2 regions of the Streptomyces sp. JLSY215 genome follow, and region 1 is predicted to be linked to the other one. Evidence: riboswitches for the same ligand, from Rfam matches in the RefSeq annotation. Region 1 holds a riboswitch; the other holds the start of a gene.

Region 1 (7,045 bases):
TCAGGACCTGCTCGGGATCCGGGCGCTCGAAGCCTTCGAGGGGCTTGCCGTCGAGGGTCATCCGGGAGACCGCGTAGGGATCGGCGTGCAGCCCGCCGTTGCCGAAGGTGGTGTAGGCGCTCGCCATCCGGATCGCGCTGGGGGCGGAGGTGCCGAGCGGGAACGTCGGCTCCAGCTGCGCCAGGCTCTCCTCGCGCAGCCCCGCGGACACCACGAGATCCCGTAGCCGGGTCAGCCCGATGCGCTGCCCGGCGTCCACGAACGGCGCGTTCTGCGCCGACATCAGCGCCTCGCGCAGATCCTCCGTGCCGCGGTTCCCGACCTCCGGATCCGCCTCGGCGCCCCAGGTCTCGGTCTCCTGCTGCAGGGCCGTGGCCAGCACGAACGGCTTGAACGTCGATCCCGCGGGGACGGCGCTGGTGTCGGCGTTGTTGCTGAAGTGCCGGGTCGCGTCCGCGCCGCCGTACAGCGCGACGATCGCCCCGTCCTTGGGCCGCACCGAGGCCGCACCGAATTCCACGAAGGTGTCGGTCGCCCGCTTCTTCGGGTCGATGCTTTTCCTGCGGACGTCGGTGACCGCCTTTTCCAGGCGGTGGGTGAGATTCTTGTCGAAGGTGGTGTGAATGCGATAGCCGCCGCGGGCCAGGTCCTTGTCGGTCAGCCCGGTGCTGCTCTGGATGAACTTGTTGGCGACGTCGACGAGATATCCGGTCTGGCCGGCCTGGCTGGTGGGCTTCGCCAGCGGGCGGGGCTCCGGGAACTTGGTGTATTTCGCCCGCTGTTCCTTGCTCATCGTGCCGGTGGCGACCTCCCGGTCGAGAATCCACCGCCAACGTTCCACGGCCCGCTGGTGATTGCCCTTGCTCAGCGCCGGGTCGTACTGCTCGGAACCCTTGAGCAGGGCGGCCAGCAGCGCTCCCTGGCTCGGGTTCAGCCGTTCCGCGTCGATGCCGTAATAGGCGTGCGCGGCCGCCTGGATACCGTTCGAACTCCGGCCGAACCAGCTGGTATTGAGATATCCGCGCAGAATGTCCCGCTTGGACTTCTGATTGCTCACCTTCAGCGAGATGATGAATTCCCTCGCCTTGCGCGTGAGCGTCTGGTCCTGCGAAAGATAGGTGTTCTTCACATACTGCTGGGTGATCGTGGAGCCGCCCTGGGTGTCCCCGCCGGAGAGCATGTTCACCAGGGCCCGGCCTATTCCCTTGAGGGAGACGCCGGAATCGCTGTAGAAGGTGGCGTTCTCGGCGGCGATCACGGCGTTCTCGACGGAGTCCGGCACCTTGTCCAGGCCGACGTTCTGCCGGTTGACGGCGCCGACGCTGACCATCTGGCTGCCGTCCGCCCAGTAGTAGATGGAGGCTTCCTGGGCGGCCAGCTCGTTCTCGTTCGGGATGTCGACGGTGACGTAGACGAGGGTGAACAGCCCCGCCAGGCCCACGATGCACGACCCGAACGTGCCGAGCACCAGCTTCCACGACGGCAGCCAGCGACGCACGCCCACGCGCCCCTGCCGCGGATAGTCGATGATCCGGCGACGCGGCCGGGACGGCAGCCGGCCGCGCAGCGCGGCTCGCCCCTGTTGCAGCCAGTCGATGATCCGGCGACGCGGTCGGCGACGCCCCCTCTTCCCCTTCATACTTCCGTAGATAGTACGGAAGAGCGCCGCGGTTGCCGTGACGGCCGCCCGCTCATCGAATGCTCATAATCAGCGGGCGGCCGACGGTCCGACGTGCTAGAAGTCGTCGTCGAAGGAGACCGAGCCCTCCACGGCGACCTGGTAGGCCGAGGCCCGGCGCTCGAAGAAGTTGGTCAGCTCCTGGACGTTCTGCAGCTCCATGAAGGAGAACGGGTTCTCCGAGCCGTACACGGGCGGGAAGCCGAGCCGCTGCAGCCGCTGGTCGGCGACGCACTGGAGGTACTCGCGCATCGACTCGGTGTTCATGCCCGGCAGGCCGTCACCGCACAGATCGCGGCCGAACTGCAGCTCCGCCTCCACGGCCTCCTTCAGCATCTCGGTGACCTGCTGCTCCAGCTTGTCGTCGAAGAGGTCGGGCTCCTCCTCGCGGACGGTGTCGACCACCGAGAACGCGAAGTCCATGTGCATGGACTCGTCGCGGAAGACCCAGTTGGTGCCGGTGGCCAGCCCGTGCAGCAGACCGCGCGAGCGGAACCAGTAGACGTACGCGAACGCGCCGTAGAAGAACAGCCCCTCGATGCAGGCCGCGAAGCAGATGAGGTTGAGCAGGAAGCGGCGGCGGTCGGCCTTCGTCTCCAGCCGGTCGATGCTCTCGACCGAGTCCATCCACTTGAAGCAGAACTCGGCCTTCTCCCGGATGGACGGGATGTTCTCCACCGCGGCGAAGGCGGCGGCGCGGTCGTCCGGGTCGGGGAGGTAGGTGTCCAGCAGCGTCAGATAGAACTGGACGTGCACGGCCTCCTCGAAGAGCTGACGGCTCAGATACAGCCGCGCCTCGGGGGAGTTGATGTGCTTGTAGAGGGTCAGCACCAGGTTGTTCGCCACGATCGAGTCACCGGTCGCGAAGAACGCGACCAGCCGGCCGATCATGTGCTGCTCGCCGGGCGAGAGCTTGGCGAGGTCGGCGACGTCGGAGTGGAGGTCGACCTCCTCCACGGTCCAGGTGTTCTTGATCGCGTCGCGGTAGCGGTCGTAGAAGTCCGGGTACCGCATGGGCCGCAGGGTCAGCTCGAAGCCCGGGTCGAGGAGGTTCTTGGTGCCGGTGGTGGCGGTGTGCGCGGCGGCGGCGTTGGTCTCGGTGGTCATTACTGGCAGGCCTCGCAGGACTCGGGGTTTTCCAGGGAGCAGGCGACCGCCTCGGGGTCGGCCACCGGCAGCTGTGCGGGAACGGTCGCGGCGCGCGCGGACTGCGCGATCCGGGTCGCCGGGCGCGACCGCAGGTAGTACGTCGTCTTGATGCCGCGCTTCCAGGCGTAGGCGTACATCGAGCTGAGCTTGCCGATGGTCGGCGACGCCATGAAGAGGTTCAGCGACTGGCTCTGGTCGAGGTAGGGCGTACGGGCCGCGGCCATATCGATCAGGGCGCGCTGCGGGATCTCCCAGGCGGTGCGGTAACGGGACCGGACCTCCTCGGGGATCCAGGTGACGTCCTGCACCGAGCCATTGGCCTCGCGCAGCGCGTCACGGGTCCGCGCGTCCCACAGGCCCAGCGCCTTGAGCTCCTCGATCAGATAGGCGTTGACCTGGAGGAACTCGCCGCTCAGCGTTTCGCGCTTGAAGAGGTTGGAGACCTGCGGCTCGATGCACTCGTACACCCCCGCGATGGAGGCGATGGTGGCGGTCGGGGCGATGGCCAGGAGGAGGGAGTTGCGCATCCCGGTCTTCGCGATCCGGGCGCGCAGCGCGGCCCAGCGGTCGGCCCAGCGGGGCTCGGCGTCCGGGTAGTGGTCCGGGTGCAGCACCCCGCGGGCGGTGCGCGTCGCCGACCAGGCCGGATGCGGGCCCTGCCGCTCGGCGAGGCCGGCCGACGCCTCGTACGCGGCGAGCATGATCCGCTCGGAGATACGGGTCGACAGCTCCTTCGCCTCGGGCGAGTCGAAGGGCAGCCGCAGCCGGAAGAAGACGTCCTGCAGGCCCATCAGGCCCAGACCGACCGGGCGCCAGCGGGCGTTGGACGTCCCGGCCTGCTCGGTCGGGTAGAAGTTGATGTCCACGACGCGGTCGAGGAAGGTCACGGCGGTGCGGACGGTGGCGTCCAGCCGCTCCCAGTCCATCTCGCCGTCCTCGCCCAGGTGGGCGGCCAGGTTGACCGATCCGAGGTTGCAGACCGCGGTCTCCCCGTCGTTGGTCACCTCCAGGATCTCCGTGCACAGGTTGGAGGAGTGCACGACCTGGCCGGGCTCGGCGGTCTGGTTGGCGGTGCGGTTGGCGGCGTCCTTGAACGTCATCCAGCCGTTGCCGGTCTGCGCCAGGGTGCGCATCATCCGCGAGTACAGCAGCCGCGCCGGGATCTGCTTGAGCGCCCGGCCGTCGGCCTCGGCCCTGCGGTAGGCGGCGTCGAACTCGTCGCCCCACAGGTCCACCAGCTCCGGGACGTCGGCGGGCGAGAACAGCGACCAGTCGGCGTCGGCCTCGACCCGGCGCATGAACTCGTCCGGGATCCAGTGCGCGATGTTCAGGTTGTGCGTACGGCGGGCCTCCTCGCCGGTGTTGTCGCGCAGCTCCAGGAACTCCTCGATGTCGGCGTGCCAGGTCTCCAGGTAGACACAGGCGGCGCCCTTGCGCCGGCCGCCCTGGTTCACGGCCGCGACCGAGGCGTCGAGCGTGCGCAGGAACGGCACGATGCCGTTGGAGTGGCCGTTGGTGCCCCGGATCAGCGACCCCCGTGCGCGGATCCGGGAGTAGGAGAGACCGATGCCGCCGGCGTGCTTGGAGAGCCGGGCCACCTGGTGGTAGCGGTCGTAGATCGAGTCCAGCTCGTCCAGCGGGGAGTCCAGCAGATAGCAGGAGGACATCTGCGGGTGGCGGGTGCCGGAGTTGAAGAGGGTGGGGGAGGAGGGCAGATAGGACAGCGTGCTGGTCAGGCGGTACAGCTCCGCGACGTCCGCCAGCGCCCGCTCGGAGCGGTCCTCGGCGAGGCCGCAGGCCACCCGGAGCAGGAAGTGCTGGGGGGTCTCGATGACCTGCCGGGTGGTGGGGTGCCGCAGCAGGTAGCGGGAGTGCAGGGTACGCAGCCCGAAGTAGCCGAAGCGGTCGTCGGCGCCGTCCCGGAGGGCGGTTTCGACCAGCCCGTCCAGCTGCTGCGCATGCGCCCGGACGAACTCCGCCGTCTCGTCGGCGATCAGGCCCTCACGGTGGCCGGTCTCGACGGAGGCGGAGAAGGCGACCGCCCCCTGTCCGGCCGCCTCCTCCGCGATGGCGAGGGTGAGCAGGCGGGCGGCGAGCCTGGAGTACTGCGGCTCGTCGCCGATCAGACCGGCCGCGGCGTCGATGGCCAGCGCGCGCAACTCGGCCTCGTCCGAGCCCGGGTGACGACCGCGCAGCGCGGCGGCGGCCACCTTGCCGGGGTCGGTCGCGGTGAGGTCCGCGGTCAGGTCGGTCAGGGTGCGCAGCAGCGCGACGCCCGGTCCGTCCTGGCCCTGCCCGGCAGGGGCGTCCGGCGCGGCCACCGCAGGCGGCACGACCTCGGCGTCTGACGCGGGCTCCGTTGGCGCGATGGTCACGTGATGCTCTCCCTCACTCGGCGGGGGCCGGGAGGGCGCGGTGCGACGGGCGCTCGCGGGCATGCGGCACCCCGTGACGTTCAGGGGTGCGCGGGCACACCGCGCGGCGTCCATCGGCCCAACCCTCGGGGCCCGGACGTATCGACGTCCGCACCGATGGCGGTGCGGGCGTACCGTCGGCAGGTCCTCGGACTTCGCGGCACCCGTAGGACGGCCCTGTGGCAGTTGGGGTGCGCGTTCATACCGTTGCGGGACAGTTCCGGATTCCCACCGGATTCCCCTGCGGCGACAGCGAGGACGAGCATACATGTGGGGGTGGCTCCTCGTGTGCACCCCCACATCTAGTGTGTTGCGAGTGATCAACGAGTGATCGGGCGGTGCCTGTCAGTGGCCTGGGCTATCGTCGGTCTTACGTCCTCGGCCCTGCTGAGTTGAAGAAGGAGGAGCTCCATGACCGCGCTTGTCGATCGGCCGCACAGCACGTTCACCGACTACTTCGAAGAGGCAGCTCGGATGCTCGACCGGTCGGAGGAAGGCGCGCGGCTGGAACTTATCGACGGAAAAATCTGGAGCAAGGCTTTGCCGGACGGGGGCCACGGTCGGATCGTCGAGTGGCTGACACGCATCTGCATGCAGTCGCGCCCTGAGCTGTGGCTCTATCCGGACCAGGGAGTCAAGGTAGAGGTGTATCGCAGCGGCCGAGCCCGGCCGGATGGGGCACTCGCGGCCAGCGGCGCCTTTGTCGGCCAAGGTGAATGGGTAGATCCTGAACCGGTGCTGATGGTCGTCGAGGTCACGTCCTCCGACTCCGACACCCACAAGCGTGACCGGGTGGAGAAGCCCCGCGCCTACGCGGAAGCCAATATTCCGCTCTATCTGCTGATCGACCGACAGGAGTGCCAGGTGTCGCTCTACAGCGAGCCCGATGGCACCCGCTACGAGGACGTCCACACCGTGCCGTACGGCAAGTCGCTCCACCTCCCAGAACCCGTCGGCATCACCCTGGAAACCGAGCCGCTCAAGGACTGGGTGAACTAAAACCTCCCTCATGCAGGCAAAAGGGCCGCCATGACCCCGAGGGTCGCGGCGGCCCTTCTCCGTGAACGGACCGACGGCTCAGCGCCCGGCCGGCGCCTCCTCCGTGGCTTCCGGCAGTTCCGCCGTGACGCCCTTGTCGCCGATGTCCGCCGTGTAGTCGGCGGGGCTGGTCTCGTCGACGCCCTCCGGGGCCTTGGCGGCCTTCAGGGCGACGGTCAGCACCACCGAGACCACGACGTTCAGCACGAACGCGGTCAGGCCGATGTAGCCGATCTCGCCGATGCCGGGTATCTCCGCGCTGGAGCCGCCGAAGTGCTTCTGGGTGGGGCTGGCCACGCCGTACGCCGCCAGCGTGCCGTAGAGCATGCCGGCCGCCCAGCCCGTCAGCAGCGCCCAGCGGTGGAACCAGCGGGTGAACAAGCCGCCGACCAGCGACGGCATGGTCTGCAGGATCCAGATGCCGCCCAGCAGCTGGAAGTTGATGGCGACGGTCTTGTCCATGGTGAGGACGAAGACGAGCGCACCGACCTTCACCAGCAGCGACACGAGCTTGGCGACCTTGTGCTCCTGCTCGGGGGTCGCGTCCGGCTTGAGGAAGTCCTTGTAGACGTTGCGGGTGAAGAGGTTGGCCGCGGCGATGGACATGATGGCCGCGGGCACCAGCGCGCCGATGCCGATCGCGGCGAAGGCGACGCCGGAGAACCAGCTCGGGAACATGTCCTCGAACAGCTGCGGGATCGCCAGCTGAGGGTTGCCCTTGATGTCCGTACCGGCCTTGACCGCCATGAAGCCGAGCAGCGCCAGG
Region 2 (7,045 bases), 3.1 Mb from region 1:
CTTCGTCCGCACCTCGGACGAAGCCAATGCCCGCACCGTGGCGGCGACCCGGGACCGCGCCGACCTCATCGTCACCTTCACCCCCGAAGAAGCCCCCCTCCCCGACGCCGACTAGGCATCGCCCCCAGCAAACCCACGACGGACAGCGCACCCCACCCCACCGACACGGCCACCGCTTTCGCCTTCCGCTCGCGCCCCGGCAGGGTCGCGGCGAGCAGCGCGGCGTCCCCGAAATCCGCCGCGATGCGCAGATACGCCGCCGTGCGCAGCGCCGGCCCCTCGGGAGCCAGCGCCATCGCGAGCCCGCTCGCCGCATCACGCCAGCCGAGCGGCCGCAGCGAGGTCCGGGTGGCCCGCTCGCTCCGTCCGTCGTCGTTGACCAGCCCCGAGGGACGGGCCAGCAGATCGGGCAGCGCCGCCACCGCGACCCCGTACACCGCGGTCGCCGCCCCCACCGCGCGCAGCAGACGCACCGTCATCTTCCGTCCCTCCCAGGCTGAATCCACCGGACACCTCGCCTGGATCCTTCCGCGCCAAGCCCCTTCCCAAACGACATCTTCGATGTCATCATGACATCATGAGTGTCGTTGAGAGGGATGTTCAGCGGGATGGTGGCGGCGACCGGCCGGCCACCGCCGAAGAGCTGCTGTACGACGTCATACGACGCCTGTGGCCCCTGCACCGCACGATCGTGCGCGCGGTGGAGCGGGAGCTGGAAGGCACGGGCATGACCGCCGGTGAGCACGCTCTCCTCGACGCGCTGCGCAGCGAAGGCCCCCGGACCGTGCCGCAGTTGGCCCGCACGATGGGGCTCGACCGGCAGCCGGTGCAGCGCTGGGTGAACCACGCGGCGGAGCTGGGCCTGGTGGTGACGGCCCCCAACCCCGCGCACCGCCGTTCGTCGCTGATCGAGCTCACCCCCGAGGGCGGCGAGGTGATGCGCGGAATCCAGGAGTTCGAGGCCGCCGAGCTGCGCCGCGGACTGGCCGACCTCTCGGCCGGCGACGTCAGCACGACGCTTCATGTGCTCGACCGCCTCGGCGAGGAGTTCCGGCGCCTCGCGAACGGCCCACGCAGTACCCCGGAGAGTGCGGACACCCAGGACAACCGGCCCGAAGACCACCCCTAGCCGCCGAGCCCCAGGGCCCAAAGGCTCAACGGCCCGAGGACTCCACGCCACCACACCACCGCGCCACCACATGCTCACCCAAGGGAGTGCAGAGAGAATGACCCACCCGTTCGCCGCATGGTCCGAGCTCGACAACGGCACCGTGCCGATCAAGGGCGGCGAGCTGTTCTACGAAACGGCAGGCGAGGGCCCGGCACTGGTACTGCTGCACGGCGGCATGCTCGACCAGCGCATGTGGGACGAGCAGTTCTCCTGGCTGGTGGGCTCCGGCCACCGCGTCATCCGTTATGACTCCCGCGGCCACGGCCTGTCCTCCACCGTGACCGGGGACTGGGCCAACCACGACGATCTGTGCGCCCTGCTCGACGCCCTCGACGTCCCCCGTGCCATCCTCGTCGGTCTCTCGCACGGCTCCCGGGTCGCCCTCGACACCGCCATCGCCCATCCGGAGCGGGTCGCCGCCCTGGCGCTCGCCGCCCCCGGCGTCAGCGGTCGGCCCTTCACCGACCCGTTCGTCCTGGCGCACATCAAGGAGCAGGTGGCGGCGATCGGCGCACCGGACGGCCAGGAGCGCTATGTCGAGCACTTCCTGCGGATGTGGGTGGACGGCCCGTACCGCCAACCGTCCCAGGTGCATCCCGGGTTGCGCGAGCGGATGCGCGCCTCGGCGGTGGCCACGGTCGAGGCGCACGCCGACGGTGTGGGCGCCGGCATGCCGATCGAGGTGGGCGCCGCCGACCGGCTCTCGGAGATACGGGTGCCGACGGTCGTGTTCGACGGAGATCTCGACAGCTCGGACATCGCCGCCAACGCCGATGCGATCACCCGCGCCGTCCCGGGCGCCCGCAGGGTCCGGATACCGGGCGCGGGCCATATGGTCAACCTGGAGAACGTCACGCTCTTCGACCACGAGCTGCGCGTCTTCCTCTCCTCCCTGCCGCGCTGACGCCGCCGGCCCCGAGGGCCGTCGTCCGCGCCGAGTGGAGGCGGCGGTTAGAGTGGCGGTGCCGTGGTGTTCGGGAAGACCGGTGACGGACCTTGTGGTCCCAGTCCGGAGCGGCCCTCGCCACTGTGATCGGGGAGTTTTCGGCCCATCCGTATGCGCAGCCGCGCCTACGGCGCCACTGACCGCAGCCCGCGGCCGGGAAGGCGGGACCGGAAGCGTTCACCCTCCCCCAAGCTCTCATGGAGCAGGGTGGTACCCCCAAGCCAGGAGACCGGCCACGGCATCTCACGAACTGATCCACGAGGTGCTGGAGCGTGACCGCCGGATGGCCCTGTCCACCGATACCCCGACCACCCCTGCTACCGCCGCGTTCCGCTGGCGCCGGCAGGACACCGTCCGCACCGCGGGCCTGATGGCCGTCATAGCCGGCCTGCACGTCGTCGCGTTCGGCGTGCTGTTCCTGCTCGTCGTCCCGTACCACTACTCCGTCGGCAGCCAGGTCTTCGGCGTCGGGCTCGGCGTCACGGCGTACACGCTCGGCATGCGGCACGCCTTCGACGCCGACCACATCGCCGCGATCGACAACACCACCCGCAAGCTGATGGCCGACGGCAAGCGCCCGGTCTCGGTGGGCTTCTGGTTCGCCCTGGGCCACTCCAGCGTGGTCGTCGCGATGGCCGCGCTGGTCGCGGGCGGCGCCCAGCTGGCCGGCACGCTGCTCAACGACGAGTCCCGCACCCACCAGGTCCTGGGCACCATCGGCACCACCGTCTCGGGGACGTTCCTCTACATCATCGCCGCCCTCAACCTCATCGCGCTGGCCGGGATCTGGCGGGTCTTCCGCGGGATGCGCGACGGCCAGTACGACGAGGCCGAGCTGGAGCAGCGCCTCGACTCGCGCGGCTTCATGAACCGCATCCTGGGACGCTTCACCCGCGCGGTATCCCGCCCCGGCCAGATGTTCCCGCTCGGCTTCCTCTTCGGGCTCGGCTTCGACACCGCAACCGAGGTGACGCTGATGGTGATGGCGGGCAGCGGCGCCGCGGCCGGCCTGCCCTGGTACGCCGTCCTGTGCCTGCCGCTGCTGTTCGCCGCCGGAATGAGCCTGTTCGACACCCTCGACGGCACGTTCATGAACTTCGCCTACCAGTGGGCGTTCTCCAACCCGGTGCGCAAGGTCTACTACAACCTCACCATCACGGGCCTGTCGATCGCCGTCGCCTTCTTCATCGGCACCATCGAGCTGGTGACCGTGCTGCACGACAAGCTGGCCCTCAACGACCCGGTGACCGGCTGGATTTCGGGCCTGGACCTCGACAACGTCGGCTTCGTCATCGTCGGCCTGTTCGTGGTGGTGTGGGCGGCGGCGCTGGCGTACTGGCGCCTGTCCGGCGTCGAAAAGCGCTGGGCGGCGCGGGCGGCGTCGGACGCCTAGGGCGTGCCCGACCGGTCATGGCCGGGCACCGGCGGCCGTACGCCCCCCGCTTGCGTGCGGCCGTCAGGTGGCCGAGCCGGCCGCCGCGCCGGTCATCAGGTCGGGCCCCCAGCGCTTGAGCTCCGCCGCAAGATCGAGCGGGCGCAGCCGGTTCGTCTCGTCGGGGCCGGGCCACTCCTCCCGCGGGACCCGCCACATCACCTCGAACTCGTTGCCGTCCGGGTCCTTGGCGTACAGGGACTTGGAGACGAGGTGGTCGGTGGCGCCGACCAGCGCACCGCGGGCCGCGAGCCGCTCCTCGGTCGCGGCGAGTTCGCCGAGCGTGCCGACCTCCCAGGCCAGGTGGTAGAGCCCGGCCCGGCCGGCCTCGGGGCCCGGTGCGTCCGCTCCCACCGCGAACAGCCCCAGGTCGTGGTCGTTGAGCGAGCCGGCCGCGCTGAGGAAGGCGGCACGCCCGGGTATCTCGACGTCCAGCGTCAGCCCCAGGGCTTCGGTATAGAAGGCGACGGACCGCGCTACATCGCGGATGTAGAGCACCGCGTGATTGAGACGGCGTACGGACAAGACTCTCTCCCAACTCCCGCCGCGGCGCCCTCAGGACGCCACGGCCCGACTACTTCTGCTACTTCTGCGCATCACTGCCACCGCGGATCGTGGCTTCCGCGCATCGCTACTTCTGTGGACCGCCGCTTTCGCGCATCCCTGCCGCGGCGCATCCCGGCTTCGGCGGACAGGCCCGCCCCTCTGCAGGCCGGTCTGGGCTACTTCCGGACCAGCAGCACGCCCCCGGCGACCACCACGGCGAGCACCAGCGCGACCACCCCATGGGCGAGCCGGTGCGCGCGCAGCACGGGCAGAAGACGGTCGGCGGCATAGCGGCCCGGGCCGGTCAGCGCCAGCGCGGCCGCGCCCGCGGTCAACAGCAGCTCGTACTCCACGCCCTTGGGCGCGAAGAAGCCGCCGCCCCACTTCACGGCGAGCGCGTTGATCATCGTGCCGACGACCGCCGCGCCCGCGAGCGGCGTGAGCAGCCCGAGCCCCAGCCCGAGCCCGCCGAGCGTCTCGCTCAGCCCCGCGACCAGGGCCATCGTCGTCCCCGACGGATAGCCGCTCATCGCGAAGAACTGCCCGGTCCCCGTCAGCCCGCCGCCCCCGAACCAGCCGAACAGCTTCTGGGCCCCATGAGCGGCCATGGTCAGCCCGAGCGCGAGGCGCAGCAGGAGAAGCCCGGTGTCGTAGCCGTGCGGGGACGGGGCCGGGCGCGTCTCGGCGCCGAGCAAGGGGGTCTGGAGAGTACTGAGGGGGGACGTCATAGCGAGCGCTCTTCCCGTGTCGAGGTCGGGCGGGCCGAACAGCATCAAGATTTACTTGAAAGTTCAAATCATTGCCCGACCATACACACCGACCCCGAGAGGGACAACCACGAACAACCACGAACAAGCCACACCACCCCGCGGAGGAAGACCGCCCAAGGACCGTCCGTCGAACGCCGCGCCGCGGGTGTGCCATGGTGCTCGCCATGAAGCCTGAGCCGAGCGGTCCGGCGCGCCACATCGACATGGGACGGTGGCTGGTGCAGTTCGCGGACCGCATGCTGGTGGTCTGCCCGCGCTGCGGGGGCCGCGCCCTCGTCGTACCCAGGCTCGACCTCGATGCGCCACGGTTCTTCAGTGAGCTGATGTTCATGCCGCGCCGTCTCGTGTGCGCGGCGTGCGGGGCCACCGACGCATGGGAGGCCGAGGTGCAGGGCGCCGCACTTGCGGGCGCGGCGATGGGCGGCACCGAGGATCCGTTCTTCCGCCGGCCCCTGTGGCTGCAGACGCGCTGCTCCGGGCGGATTCTGTGGGCGTACAACGAGAAGCACATCGACGAGCTGACCGCTTACGTCAGCGCCACACTGCGGCAGCACACCGCTTCGCCGACGCATGCGATGTTCCCTCGGCTTCCGGTCTGGATGAAGCGGGCCGGCAATCGCCCCCAAGTCCTGCAAGGCCTGGAGAGGTTGCGGGCTCTCGCCGAACGCTCGGCACCGAGCGACCGCTCCGATGCCGCGCATCCGCGGGGCGACCGGCCACGCATGCGCGGGAGTGCGTTCTTCCGGGGCGGTCCCTACTAGGAACGGGGCGGCCCCTGCCGGGCACGGGGTGGTCCCTACTGGGAACGGGGCGATCCCCGCCGGGCAGCGGCCGACGGGCCGTGCGATCGAGCCGCGGCCATGCCGCTCCTAGGGAAGCGCGGGTCACCCGACGGGCACCGCCACCACCTGCGCCTGCGCCTCCCCGCGCCCGCCCCCGTACCACCGGACGCGCACCTCGCCCGGAAGCCGGCGCCCGAAGCCCGCCGCCAGCACGAACTGCACGGACTCCGCGGGCCGGACCGTGGCGTCCTGCGGGAGGTTGCGCGCACCCGCCCCCAGCCCATCGGGATCGATACGGACCGCGAATGCGGTGTCCGAGCCCACATTCCGGAGTACGAACCGGTGCCTGCCGTGGCGCCGCACCTCCCACCGCACCTCACCACGCCCCCCGCCACAGGATTCGGGCAACTCCGGCGAGGGCCCCGGCGCCCGCTCCCCCAGAATGCGCAGCGCCGCGGAAAGGGCGTCCTCCACCGCACTCGCCCGCCGCTCGGCCGCCTCCGCCTGCAGATGGCTGATCTCGTTGGCCTCCTGACCGATGCGGGCCTGCCGCCGCGAGTCGGTCCAGGCGCAGAGCGAAATGAGCAGTGTGACCGCTACGCCCGCCCATGTGGCGATATCTCCTGCTTGCATGCACGGACCATAGCGAGCACCGGCACCACGAACGGCGAGCACGCGCGACGCGGCAGGGACATGGAGGCGGCGTCGCGGATGCGGGTGCGGATGCGGGTGGGCGGAAGGGCTACCGGTGTGCGGGCGGGTCCCGACGGCGACCTCGGACGGATCGCGCGAGAGCTGCCTCCCCCCTTTCATCCGATGACGGAAAGACGCCCCCAAAGCGCCAACATCCGCCCGTTACCCGGGATGACAACCTTTGATGTGATCCAGATCATCTCTCCATGACCGGCACATTGGCTCAGCGGACACATGCCCCGTGGCACGATCTTGGCGATCGTTACTAGCGAGTAACGCATCGGCCCGAGTGTCGACTCCCTCCGGCCGCCCCCACATCACGCCCCCGAGGAACCAACTGTGCGCAAAACCACCAGGTATGCCGCTTTACCGGCACTGACCGCCGCGTCCCTGCTCGTCGCCGGGTGTGGGGCGGGTTCCTCCGGGCCCTCCGCCGCGGGGCCGGCCGACGACAGGGAGCCGGTGGCCGCCGCCACCCGGAACGCTGACCCGCAGCCGCCGCTCGCCGTGGCCGCGGCACCCGCCGGCACCGCCGCGCCCAGCGCGGTGGCGACACCCGCGGCGAGCGGCCGGCCCGCGGCCAAGTCGTCGCTGAAGGTCACCGAGTTCGACAAGCGCAGCGGACGGGCCGTCCTCTCCGGTCCGAACGACGCCACTCCCCCGCAGCGCAAGGAAGCGACGCCGAGGCCGACGACGCCAAAGCCG

What was found. Region 1 has a riboswitch for cobalamin ahead of AC5677_RS25940 (ribonucleoside-diphosphate reductase subunit alpha). Riboswitches for the same ligand answer to the same signal wherever they lie in the genome.
Region 2: another riboswitch for cobalamin. It lies ahead of nicT (Nickel transporter NicT); the one in region 1 lies ahead of AC5677_RS25940 (ribonucleoside-diphosphate reductase subunit alpha).

The regions. Positions count from the first base shown of each region.
Region 1 covers NZ_CM185022.1:5,766,704-5,773,748, forward strand. The annotation lists gene AC5677_RS25930 (transglycosylase domain-containing protein) at 1-1,639, opposite strand, end outside; gene AC5677_RS25935 (ribonucleotide-diphosphate reductase subunit beta) at 1,736-2,785, opposite strand; gene AC5677_RS25940 (ribonucleoside-diphosphate reductase subunit alpha) at 2,785-5,202, opposite strand; cobalamin riboswitch at 5,364-5,513, opposite strand; gene AC5677_RS25945 (Uma2 family endonuclease) at 5,653-6,240, shown strand; gene mctP (monocarboxylate uptake permease MctP) at 6,319-7,045, opposite strand, start outside.
Region 2 covers NZ_CM185022.1:2,689,691-2,696,735, forward strand. The annotation lists gene AC5677_RS12025 (nucleoside/nucleotide kinase family protein) at 1-115, shown strand, start outside; gene AC5677_RS12030 (hypothetical protein) at 78-479, opposite strand; gene AC5677_RS12035 (MarR family winged helix-turn-helix transcriptional regulator) at 578-1,129, shown strand; gene AC5677_RS12040 (alpha/beta fold hydrolase) at 1,227-2,075, shown strand; cobalamin riboswitch at 2,123-2,369, shown strand; gene nicT (Nickel transporter NicT) at 2,401-3,510, shown strand; gene AC5677_RS12050 (VOC family protein) at 3,574-4,074, opposite strand; gene AC5677_RS12055 (DoxX family membrane protein) at 4,272-4,823, opposite strand; gene AC5677_RS12060 (hypothetical protein) at 5,030-5,626, shown strand; gene AC5677_RS12065 (hypothetical protein) at 5,750-6,280, opposite strand; gene AC5677_RS12070 (hypothetical protein) at 6,680-7,045, shown strand, end outside.